DNA from 3 places in the Terracoccus luteus genome. Region 3 is predicted to be linked to each of the others. Evidence: riboswitches for the same ligand, from Rfam matches in the RefSeq annotation. Region 3 holds a riboswitch; each other region holds the start of a gene.

Region 1 (3,947 bases), 390 kb from region 3:
TGGTGATGATCGGCGTGATGAGGTGCGGGATGCCCTCGTACGCGGTCAGCTCGACGCGCTTGGGGTCGACGAGGATCATCCGGACCTCCTCGGGCGTGGCCCGCATGAGGATCGAGGTGATCATCGAGTTGACGAAGCTGCTCTTGCCCGAGCCGGTGGCGCCGGCGACGAGCAGGTGCGGCATCTTCGCGAGGTTGGCGATGACGTACGCGCCCTCGACGTCCTTGCCGACGCCCATGACCATCGGGTGCTCGTTGCTGCGCGCCGTGTGGCTGCGCAGCACGTCACCGAGGGCGACGTTCTCGCGGTCGAGGTTCGGGATCTCGATGCCGATGGCCGACTTTCCGGGGATCGGGCTGAGGATGCGCACGTCGGCCGACGCCACCGCGTAGGCGATGTTCTTCGACAGCGCCGTCACCCGCTCCACCTTGGTGCCGGCGCCGAGCTCGACCTCGTAGCGGGTGACCGTCGGCCCTCGCGTGAAGCCGGTGACGGCGGCGTCGATGTCGAACTGCTCGAAGACGTGGGTGAGCGACTCGACGACGCGGTCGTTGGTCTCGCTTCGCGTCTTGTGCGGCGCGCCGGGGGTGAGCATCGCCTGGTCGGGCAGCCGGTAGGTGATGTCGCCGCCCAGGCTGAGCTGCTCGACCCGCGCCGGCAGCTGCGTCGTGGGCGGGGGGACGAGCTCGGCCTTGGGGCCGATCGAGGCGGGGTCGACGGATGCCGGTCGGCCGGCCTTCGCACCCGCCGCGCCCGCCGCGCCCGTCCCGCCTGCGGAGCCCTCGCCGGCGCCGGGGGCGAGGACCCCCGGGGCGGTGGGTCGCTTCTGGCCGGGGCGCGGGCCGTTCGCCCTGCCGCAGGGCTGACCCGCGGGGCGTGCGGGCCCGTCGGCGGAGGCGGCACCGTCGTGCACGACCTCGGCCGCCTTGCGGAAGGCCTCGTCGCCGTCACGCTCGTCGAGCTCGACCGCTTTGCGCCCGCGGGGGCGGGCGGGACGGGAGCGACCGGCATCCTCGTCGTCGTCGTGGCCCTCGTGGTCGTCATGGAGGTCACGGCGCACGACGAGGTCGCGCAGCTGCGCGAAGCGGTACGGGATGAGGTTGACCGGGGTGGCCGTGACGACGAGCAGCCCGAAGAGGCCGAGCAGCACGAGCAGGGCCACCGCGCCGTAGCTGGAGACGGCGGCGGCCACCGGGCTCGAGGCGAGGAAGCCGATGATGCCGCCGGCGGCGCGCATGCCGTCGGCACCGTCGGGCGGGTTGGGGATGCCGTCGGCGAGGTGGGCCAGGCCGCACGCCGAGAACGTGAGGGCGAGCAGGCCGAGGCTGATGCGGCTCGTCGCGGCGTCGTCGTGCGGCACACGCAGCAGGCGCAGCCCGAGTACGAGCAGCACGAGGGGGACAGCGTAGGCGACCCGCCCGAAGGTGCCGGCGAAGACGGCGTGGACGACGTCGCCGAAGACCCCGGGCACCCCCCACCACTCACGGGCGGCGACGACGATCGACAGCGCGATGAGGGCGAAGCCGAGCCCGTCGCGGCGGTGCTCCGGCTCGAGGTCGGCGGCCGTCGTGCCGACCCGGCGCACCGCGCCACCGGCGAGGTGGGAGACGCCCATCCACGTGTTGCGCACGGCCCGCAGCGGCAGCGGCAGGCCGCCGTCGCGGGTCTTGCGGGTGGCTTTGGCCGGGGGCTTGCGAGCGGCCGGACGTCCCGAGCGGGCGGCGGGTCGCGAGCCGCTGCGGCCGGTCGACCGGGGCGCGGACGTGGAGCTGCCCCCCGAGGAGCGCGGAGCGGCGCGCGGGGTGGAGCGCGTGGAGCCGGACGGACGTGTCGCCATGGTCGGAACCGTACGGGAAACGCCCCGCCGAACCCACCCGCCACACAGGCAACACCGGTCCGCGTCCGGTCCGCATCCGGTCCGCATCCGGTGCGGCGCATCCCCGACCCCCGGGCTCGGCGGTCCTGTCCGCCCCTCGGGCGCCGCGTCTCAGATGACGACACGCCCTCGGGCGACGGTGGACAGGTTCGCGCGCGCCCGCCTACCCTCGACGCAGGTCATGAGTGCCAGTGACAAGCCCCGGCTCGCTGGTCGGCAACCCTCCTCCGCGGTGGGGTGCTCCGGGTGACGACCCGGCCGTCCCCTCACGCTCGCAGCACGAGCAGCAGGGCCGGCAAGCGCGGACCTGCACCCGGTGGGTCCCCTGGCCCCACAGGAGTACCCCGATGTCGGTCCTTCCCAGCACCACGAGCCGCTGCCAGCCGGCCCTGCCCGTCCTGCGGACCCGCGCCCTGCGCGTCGTCGCCTCCCCCGGCACCCTCCCCGAGACCGTCGGCTCGGCCCTGCAGGTGCCGACCCTCAGCGGTCCGCAGCCCTACGCCAACCTCGACCACGCGGCATCCACGCCGGCCCTGCGCACCGTCAAGGATGCCGTCGACCGAGCCCTGGAGACGTACGCCTCGGTGCACCGCGGGGCCGGGTACGCCTCGCGGGTGACGAGCGCGTGGTACGAGCAGGCCCGCGCCGAGGTGGCCCGGTTCGTCGGGGCACGCGAGGGCGACACCGTGCTCTTCACCCGCACGACGACCGACTCGTGGGCCCTGCTGAGCAAGGCGCTCCCCGGCCGCACGACGGTCTTCGTCTTCGGCTCCGAGCACCACTCGACCCTGCTGCCGTGGGGCCGCTCGCGCACCGTGCGCCTGCCCGTCCCGCAGTCGCCCGACGACGCTGCCGCACTGCTCGAGGAGGCGCTGGCCGACCACCCCGCCCGCCACCGCCTCGTCGTCGTCACCGGCGCCTCGAACGTCACGGGCGAGGTCTGGCCGGTCGCCCGCCTCGCCGAGCTCGCCCACCGGCACGGGGCCCGCATCGCCGTCGACGCCGCCCAGCTCTCGGCCCACCGCGAGATCGACCTCGCCGCCTGGGACGCCGACTACGTCGCCTTCTCCGGCCACAAGACCTATGCCCCCTTCGGCGCGGGCGTGCTCGTCGGACGTTCCGACTGGCTCGACGCCGGCACGCCCTACCTCTTCGGTGGCGGGGCCACGACCGCCGTCACCGAGGCGGGCACGGCCTGGGCGACCGGCCCCGCACGCCACGAGGGCGGCAGCCCCAACGTCATCGGCGCCGTCGCCATCGCCGCGGCGTGCGCGACGATCCGCACCCACCGCGAGGCGATCGAGGCCCACGAGGCCGAGCTGCTCGCGCGCCTGCGGGCCGGGCTCGAGGCGGTGCCCGGGCTCGAGCTGCTCTCGATCTTCGGCGACGACCACGACCGCGTCGGCGTGCTCGCCTTCACCCTCGAGGGCTGGGACTCCTCCCTCGTCTCGCAGGTGCTCTCGGTCGAGCACGGCATCGGCGTGCGCGACGGCAAGTTCTGCGCCCACCTGCTCGTCGACGAGCTGCTCGACGACCCGTGGCAGGAGCGCTCGACGACGGCGGTGCGGGTCAGCCTCGGTCTCGCCTCGACCGCCGAGGGCGTCGACCGGCTCGTGCGCGGCGTGACGCTGCTCGTCGAGCAGGGTCCGGCCGCGACGTGGGTGCGCGGCGAGCGCGGCTGGCAGATCGAGGGCGAGGACCCCCGCGACGCCGAGGTCGCCCGACCCTGGTGAGACCGTCGGGCTCGCGGCCGGAGCGGTCAGCGGCCCGCTTGGCCCGCCCGGTCGTCGGGGTGGCGGCGGGCCGCCCCTGCGGCGGTCAGCGCAGGGAGAAGCTCGCCCAGACGAGGGCGTGGTCGGTGCCGTGGACGACGGTGTGCCCGGCCGCGACGAGGACGAGCCCCCGGGTGAGCACGTGGTCGATCTGGACGTAGGCCGGCACGCGCTGGCCGAGGTACGGCCACGTGCGCACCCAGCCGAGCCCGGCCTCCCGCTCGGCGTCGAGCAGGCCCGAGGCGGCCTGCCGGAACCCGGGGTGGCCGAAGCCGGAGTTGAAGTCGCCGGCGAGGACC
Region 2 (3,947 bases), 130 kb from region 3:
GAAGTCGGCGTTCTCGGCCTCGGCGACGCTGATGAGGTCCTCGGCGGGGTCGTTGCCGCGCACGAGCGTCCGGACCTCGTGCTCGAGCCCCTCGTCCTGGAGCTGGCGGGCGACCCGGGCGAGCTCGGCCTCGAACTGGGAGGCCTCATCGGCGTCGAAGTCCTTGCTGCCGCCGCGGTGCGAGCTGATGACGATCAGCTTCGCGTTGCGCAACAGGCACTCCTCGGCGGCCCGCTTGAGGGCGGCCCGGCCTTCTCGGGTGGCGACGTAACCCACGACAATGGCCACTGTTCCGGTCCTCCTCGCGACGCTGACATCGTGCCTGACAGGTCGGACCGTACCCGAAAAGGCGGGTGGCCGGGCGAGGCGGCGTGACGCCGCGCCGGGCCGGGGTCGACCAGGTCGGGCCACCGCCCGGATTCGCCCGGGTCCGCCCCGTCAGCGCTGCCGCGCCCGGTCGCGTCGGCGCACCAGCGCGTCACCAGGCCGGTGTGTCACCGGGCCAGCGCGTCGCGGATGATGCGCCCGACCTGCTCCTGCTCGATGAGGAAGCCGTCGTGGCCGAACTCGGAGCGGATGTGCGCCCGGGTCGAGCGGGGCAGGTGGGCGTGCATCTCGTCGGACAGTCGCGGCGGATAGAGCCGGTCGGTGTCGACGGACACGACCGTGCAGTCAGCGGTCACACGGGCCAGCGCCGCCTCGACACCGCCCCGGCCGCGGCCGACGTCGTGGCTGTTCATCGCCTCGGTGAGCACGACGTAGGAGTTGGCGTCGAAGCGGCCGGCGAGCTTGCCGGCGTGGTGGTCGAGGTAGCTCTCGACGGCGAACCGGCCGCGGTCGGGCCCGGCGTCGAGGGGCTGCTCCCCCGTCTGCGCGGCCCGCCCGAAGCGGTCGCTCAGCTCGCTCTCGGTGCGGTAGGTGACGTGCGCGATGCGACGGGCGAGGCCGAGCCCGGTCTCGGGGGCCCGCCCCGTCTCGTAGTAGTCGCCGCCGCTGAAGTCGGGGTCGGAGCGGATCGCGAGCAGCTGCGGCTGACACCACGCGATCTGGTCGGCGGTCGTGTGCGCGGTGCTGGCCAGCACGATGCACCGCTGGACCTGTTCCGGCCGCCCGACCGCCCACTCCACGGCGCGCATGCCGCCCATCGAGCCGCCGACGACGGCGGCGAGGCGTTCGACACCGAGCCGGGCGAGGGCGGCTGCCTCGGCCGCCACCTGGTCGCGGACGGTGACGTACGGGAAGCGGCTGCCCCACGGGCGCCCGTCGGGGGCGGTGCTCGAGGGCCCGGTCGAGCCCTGGCACCCGCCCAGCACGTTGGTGGCGACGACGAACCAGCGGTCGGGGTCGACGGGGGCGTCGGCGCCGACGAGGTCGTCCCACCAGCCGGGCGACGGGTGACCGTCCCCCGCGTCACCGACGACGTGGCTGTCCCCGGTGAGCGCGTGCTCGACGAGCACGACGTTGTCGCGGCTCGGGGCGAGGGTGCCCCACGTCTCGACGGCGATGCGTACCCCGGGCAGGACGTGGCCGGACTCGAGCTGGAGGTCACCGATGTCGACGAAGGTGCGGTGACCGACGGGGTCTCCCTCGCGCCACGCGGCGCCCGCGGCCACGGTCGAGGGGGTGGTCGAGGCGGGCTCCGGTGGGCCGTCCACCGCCGCGGTGGCCTCGGCCCGTCGCCGGGGCGGGACGGGATGCCGCCCGGCGGGTCGCCGTCGATGGGTGACGGTCATGGAGGGTGCTCCTTCACGCTCGCGCTTGCGCACGCCGGTCGGGCGTGGCCCGGTCCTCACCCGGGGCACCCCACCGCGAAGGAGGGTTGCCGGCCAGCGAGCCGGGGCTTGTCGCTGACACTCATGACCTGTATCGATCGTACGGGAGGCGGCGACCCGGCACGACGGGTCGGTCCACGGGGTGGACCGCGCGCGGGGCCGGACGCGAGGCCGACCGGGACCGCCAACGCGGCCGGTCTCAGGCCGAGCGCGCCTGCGGTCGCAGCCCGAACTCGAGGGCCTGAGCGAGGAGGGTGCAGAGGTAGTGGTCGGGCTCGACGCGCAGGGCGTGCTCCACCGCGACGGCCGCCCGCGCGCCGTCACCCGACCACCAGGCCAACGACGCGTACACCGAGAGGAGGGGCGCGACGTGGGCCTCCGGCGTCGCTCGCACCACGGCCTCGAGCCGGGCGAGCATGGCGTGCGGGACGACGGGCGACCGCTGCCCCTCGAGCCCGTCCAGACCGCCGGGCAGCCCCGGCCCACCCGGCTCACCACCTCGACCGAGACCTCCGGCGTCCCGTCGGACAGCCGGAGGCAGGTGGAACTCGACGTGCTCGAGCAGCCGCTCGTCGACGCAGTCGCGGGTCATGGGGCCGCCGGGGCAGGTCGCGACGATGAGGGCGTCGCGGATGGTCGCGTCGCGCAACGGGCCGACGATCGCGGGCAGGGAGGTCTCGAGCACCGGCTCGTCGAGCTCGCCCCTCAGCACGGCGCCCCACGCGCGCAGCGACTGGTCGAGGAGGTGGTGGCGCGCGGTCGGGTCTCCCCCGTCGGACGTCGCCGGCGTCGCCGACGCCGGCGCCACAACGGGGGCCGGGCCGCCGGACCACCCGAGGAGCCAGCCGCTCACATCGTCCCCGTGCTCCCCCTCGGACCCCGGCCCACCGAAGGGCTCCACCTCGACCACCTCGTCGAGCCAGGCGTCGAAGGCATGACCTCTCAGGGCGTCCGCCTCGTCCTCGGTGAGGCCGGCCAGCTCGTCGTCTCCGAGGGGCACGAAGGGTGGCCACCCGCCGGCCCCGTCACCGGCACCGTCAGCGAGCAGCGCCTCGAACTCGGCCCGCAACGACCCACCGGTCGGCCACCCCCTCCAGGCGCTGGGTGCGACCCGGCGCGCGACCCCGTCGTCGCGGGGCACCGCCGAGGCATCAGGCCCACCGAGCCACGTGGGCGCCGGCGCCCCGCGACGAGCGAGCTGTGTGGCGTTCTCCCACCGGCCTCGCCAGTCGTCGACGGCGAGGGCGACCGCGTCGTGACCGGGGTCGCCGGGGGCCAGGGGCGTCAGCGCCGTGCCGAGCGCCTCCCGCCCGGAGAGGACGGCGTGCCCCGTGCCGACGTACGTGGCGATGGCGGGCACGTCGGCGTCGCGCAGCATCGGCCTGCCCTCCGCCGGGCAGCAGTCGCACCCCACCCCGAACCACCGGTCGCCGCGCACGACGAACGTGCCCAACCGGTGCAGGCCCGCCCGGCTCACGGCGACGGCGAAGGCGTCGAGCAGGCCCATCGACTCGCCGACGTCCGACTCGTAGCCGATGAGCGCGATGGTCGTCGGCGACTCGCGCCGCACCGGACCCATGAGGTGCGAGACGACCGCCTCGCGGGCGCCCGGGGCGGGGATGTCGACCCGCGCGACGAGGTCGACCTGGGTTCCGCGCAGGGCGACGACGACGACGCTGCGCAGCGGCTGGAAGCCGAGGTGGTAGGGGATGACCGCCAGCAGCTGGGCCGGCCCGGACACGGAGACGGTGGACATGCGCCCACGGTGGCGCCCGGCATCCGCCTCAGGTCGGCCCGTTCGCGCGCCTGTGGACGACGCCGACCGACCGCTCCCCCGCAGAGGGAGGTGTGGACGACGCAGGACGCCCCGGTCAGCGCTCCAGGCGGCGGCGCACGGCCTCGAGCGCGGCGCCGCCGGCCGCCTTCACGACGCGCGGCCCGCCCGGCACGCGCAGACCGCCCGGTCCGCGCCACTGGGCCCCGGGAGCGTCACCGGCATCCGACGACGGCCACCTCCCGCCGTCCGCACGCCCGAACCGCCCTGCGGGCGCACCCGGCCGCCCCGAGGGGGGCGGCGGCCGGTGGCCCTGTCCCGCCTCCCACGCGAGGAAGCGGTCGGTCTCGTCGACGAACGCCCGCGCGGCCCAGGTCAGCACCACCGCGTCGTCGGCGAGG
Region 3 (3,947 bases):
TCTCGCCGCCCCACGGCGGCACGACGGCACGCACCCGCGGGTCGAGCAGCATCCGGTTCAGCTCGGCCGCCCGCTGCTCACGGGGTGCGCTGACGACGCCCCCGCCACGCAGGCAGTCGCCGACCTCGACGCGAAAACCTCTGTCGCGCAACCACTGCAGCGCGACGTCGAGGCGCGCCCCGAGGCGGTCGGGGACGCCGGCGCTCGGGGCGGTGACCCCGATCGCGTCGCCGGGTCGCAGCGGGGCGGGGTAGCGCACGGTCATGCCGCCACCTTGCCACCGCCGCGACGACGACGACGACGTCTCGGTCAGGCCTTGGCGGCCGCGAAGCCCTGCTCGAGGTCGGCGACGATGTCGTCGACGTGCTCGATGCCGACGGACAGGCGCACGAGGCCGGGCGTCACCCCGGCGGCCAGCCGGTCGGCATCCGGACCCTGCGAGTGCGTCGTCGAGGCGGGGTGGATGACGAGGGAGCGGACGTCGCCGATATTGGCGACGTGGCTGTGCAGCGTCAGGCCCTCGACGAAGCGCCGGCCCGCCTCGAGCCCGCCGACGATCTCGAACGAGAGCACCGCGCCGGCGCCGCGCGGCGCGTACCTCTGCGCCAGGGCGTGCGACGGGCTGCTCGGCAGCGAGGCCCAGACGACCCGCTCGACCTGCTCGTGTCCCTCGAGGAAGGCGGCGACGCGGTGGGCGTTCTCGAGGTGGCGCTCGATGCGCAGCGACAGCGTCTCGAGGCCCTGCGCGATGAGGAAGGCGTTGAACGGCGAGGCGGCCGGGCCGAGGTCGCGCAGCAGCTGCACCCGGGCCTTGAGGATGAAGGCGAGGTTGGCCCCGAGGGGGCTGCCGACGCCGAGGTCGCGGGCGTAGACCAGGCCGTGGTAGCTGTCGTCGGGGGTGTTGTACTGCGGGAAGCGCTCGGGGTCGGCGGCGAAGTCGAAGGTGCCCGCGTCGACGATGACGCCGGCGATCGAGGTGCCGTGGCCGCCGAGGTACTTCGTCGCGGAGTGCACGACGACGTCGGCGCCCCACTCGATGGGGCGGATGACGAACGGGGTGGCCACCGTGTTGTCGACGACGAGCGGCACCCCGCTCTCGTGGGCGAGGGCGGCGACGGCCTCGATGTCGAGCACCTCGCTCTTCGGGTTGGCGATCGTCTCGCCGTAGAAGAGCTTCGTGTTCGGGCGCACGGCCTCGCGCCAGGAGTCGATCGAGGTGGGGTCGGCGACGAAGGTCACCTCGATGCCGTAGCGCGGCAGCGTGTTCTTGAGCAGGTTGTACGTGCCGCCGTAGAGCGAGGGCGAGGCGACGACGTGGTCGCCGGCCTCGGCGATGTTGAGGATGGCGAGCGTCTCGGCCGCCTGGCCGGAGGCGACGAGGAGGGCGCCGACCCCGCCCTCGAGGGCGGCGATGCGCTGCTCGACGACGTCGGTGGTCGGGTTCATCAGGCGGGTGTAGATGTTGCCGAACTCCTTGAGCCCGAACAGGTTCGCCGCCTGCTCGGTGCTCGTGAAGACGTAGCTCGTCGTCTGGTAGATCGGCAGCGCGCGGGCGCCGGTGACGCCGTCGGCGCTCTGGCCGGCGTGGATCTGCTGGGTCTCGAAGGACCACGTGGGGGTGTCGCTCATGGGGGCCTCGTCTCGGTCGGCGTCGACGCACCGGCCGTGGGTCCACGGGTGGGCGCACCGACGGGTCGGTGCGGGAGCGGTCGCTCCGCGCTTGCCCCGCGCCGTCCGGGCGACGTCGCCGCGGACAGGTGTCCGGACGGTGTCGGCGGATGCCGTGGGGCCAGGTCCTCACCCGGGGCACCCCACCGCGGTTGGAGGGTTGCCGGCCAGCGAGCCGGGGCTTGTCGCTGGCGCTCATGACCTGTCGGCACCCTACGCCCGGGGCGTGGCGGCGGTCAGCGGCGCGTCCTCATCCTGGGACGGGGTCGTCGTGCGACAGGGGTGGGAGCGGGGGTGGGAGCGGGGGCCGGGGGCTGGAGGAGTCGGTGGGGTGGCGGTGGGGTGCGTGACGGTGGTTACAAGGACGTCCTACGAAGTGCTACCTGCGAGTACGATCACCGTCGTGAGCACCAACGCCGACTTCGACCTGTTCCGCGTCTCTGAGGACCACGAGGCCCTGCGCGAGGCCGTCCGTGCCGTCTCCGAGGACAAGATCGCGCCCTACGCCGCGGCGGTCGACGAGGACGCGCGCTACCCGCAGGAGGCGCACGACGCCCTCGTCGCCTCCGACTTCTTCGCCCCCCACGTCCCCGAGGAGTACGACGGGGTCGGGGCCGACGCCCTCGCGACGTGCATCGTCATCGAGGAGGTCGCCCGGGTGTGCGCGAGCAGCTCGCTCATCCCGGCCGTCAACAAGCTGGGGTCGCTGCCGCTCGTGCTCGCCGGCAGCGAGGAGGTCAAGGCGCGCTACCTCACGCCGCTGGGCCGAGGCGAGGCGGCGTTCTCGTACGGACTCAGCGAGCGGGAGGCCGGCAGCGACACGGCCGCCATGCGCAGCCGGGCCCGGCGCGACGGCGACGACTGGGTGCTCACCGGGCAGAAGTCGTGGATCACCAACGCCGGCGTGTCCGAGTACTACACGGTGCTCGCCGTCACCGACCCCGACGGCCCGCGGGGCGGCAACGTCACGGCGTTCGTCGTCGAGAAGTCCGACGAGGGCTTCACCTTCGGCGAGAAGGAGCGCAAGCTCGGCATCAAGGGCAGCCCGACCCGTGAGCTGCACTTCGAGAACGTGCGGCTGCCGGGTGACCGGGTCGTCGGCGAGGTCGGCGGCGGGCTCAAGCTCGCGCTGCGCACCCTCGACCACACCCGCGTCACGATCGGCGCGCAGGCCGTCGGCATCGCGCAGGGCGCCCTCGACCAGGCCGTCGCCTACGTCAAGGACCGCCGCCAGTTCGGCAAGGCCGTCAGCGAGTTCCAGGGCGTGCAGTTCATGCTCGCCGACATGGCGATGGAGCTCGAGGCCGCCCGTCAGATGGTCTACGTCGCCGCCGCCAAGAGCGAGCGCGGCGACAAGGACCTCGCCTTCTTCGGTGCCGCCGCCAAGTGCTTCGCCTCCGACGTGGCCATGAAGATCACGACGGATGCCGTGCAGCTGCTCGGTGGGGCGGGCTACACCCGCGACTTCCCCCTCGAGCGGATGATGCGCGACGCGAAGATCACCCAGATCTACGAGGGCACCAACCAGGTGCAGCGCATCGTCATGGCGCGCCAGCTGCTCGGTCGCTGACCCCGCGCCACGGCATCCGGCCTCGACCGACGGACTCGGGTGGGGCAGTAGGCTGACCGCCGTCCCGCCCCAGCCGTGCCACGGCTCCCCTTCCGACAAGGACCCCGCGTGCAGTCGTTCCCCCCGGTCAGCGTCATCATGCCGCTGCTCAACGAGGAGCGGCACCTCGCCGACGCCGTGGACATGGTGCTCGCGCAGGACTACCGCGGCGAGCTCGAGGTCGTGCTCGCCCTCGGGCCCTCTCGTGACCGCACCGACGAGGTGGCCGAACGGGTCGCCGCGGCCGACCCCCGGGTGCGCCTCGTGCGCAACCCCTCGGGGCGCACGCCCGACGGCCTCAACGCCGCCATCGGCGCCGCGACGGGTGAGGTCGTCGTCCGCGTCGACGGCCACGCCGAGATCCCCACGGACTACGTCTCGACCGCCGTCGCCGAGCTCGTTCGGGTCGGGGCCGACAACGTCGGCGGGATCATGGACGCGCAGGGGAGCACCGACTTCGAGCGTGCCGTGGCCGCCGCGATGCGCAGCCCGCTCGGGGTGGGCGCGTCGCGCTTCCACACCGGCGGCTCGGCGGGGGAGTCCGACACCGTCTACCTCGGGGTGTTCCGCCGCGAGGCGCTCGAGCGCGTGGGCGGCTACGACCCGCACTTCGCCCGGGCCCAGGACTGGGAGATGAACCACCGCATCCGCCAGACCGGCGGGACGGTGT

What was found. Region 3 has a riboswitch for S-adenosylmethionine ahead of DFJ68_RS03460 (bifunctional o-acetylhomoserine/o-acetylserine sulfhydrylase). Riboswitches for the same ligand answer to the same signal wherever they lie in the genome.
Region 1: another riboswitch for S-adenosylmethionine. It lies ahead of DFJ68_RS05205 (aminotransferase class V-fold PLP-dependent enzyme); the one in region 3 lies ahead of DFJ68_RS03460 (bifunctional o-acetylhomoserine/o-acetylserine sulfhydrylase).
Region 2: another riboswitch for S-adenosylmethionine. It lies ahead of metX (homoserine O-acetyltransferase MetX); the one in region 3 lies ahead of DFJ68_RS03460 (bifunctional o-acetylhomoserine/o-acetylserine sulfhydrylase).

What each region holds. Positions count from the first base shown of each region.
Region 1 covers NZ_RBXT01000001.1:1,131,123-1,135,069, reverse strand. Annotated here, with positions in the region: gene DFJ68_RS05210 (DNA translocase FtsK) at 1-1,837, opposite strand, end outside; SAM riboswitch class IV at 2,054-2,184, shown strand; gene DFJ68_RS05205 (aminotransferase class V-fold PLP-dependent enzyme) at 2,224-3,609, shown strand; gene DFJ68_RS05200 (endonuclease/exonuclease/phosphatase family protein) at 3,695-3,947, opposite strand, start outside.
Region 2 covers NZ_RBXT01000001.1:605,619-609,565, reverse strand. Annotated here, with positions in the region: gene DFJ68_RS02900 (universal stress protein) at 1-288, opposite strand, end outside; gene metX (homoserine O-acetyltransferase MetX) at 495-1,733, opposite strand; SAM riboswitch class IV at 1,750-1,862, opposite strand; gene DFJ68_RS02890 (DUF4192 family protein) at 1,972-3,528, opposite strand; gene DFJ68_RS02885 (YkvA family protein) at 3,644-3,947, opposite strand, start outside.
Region 3 covers NZ_RBXT01000001.1:737,003-740,949, forward strand. Annotated here, with positions in the region: gene DFJ68_RS03455 (LD-carboxypeptidase) at 1-265, opposite strand, end outside; partial or broken gene DFJ68_RS03460 (bifunctional o-acetylhomoserine/o-acetylserine sulfhydrylase) at 310-1,638, opposite strand; SAM riboswitch class IV at 1,770-1,871, opposite strand; gene DFJ68_RS03465 (acyl-CoA dehydrogenase family protein) at 2,072-3,238, shown strand; gene DFJ68_RS03470 (glycosyltransferase family 2 protein) at 3,347-3,947, shown strand, end outside.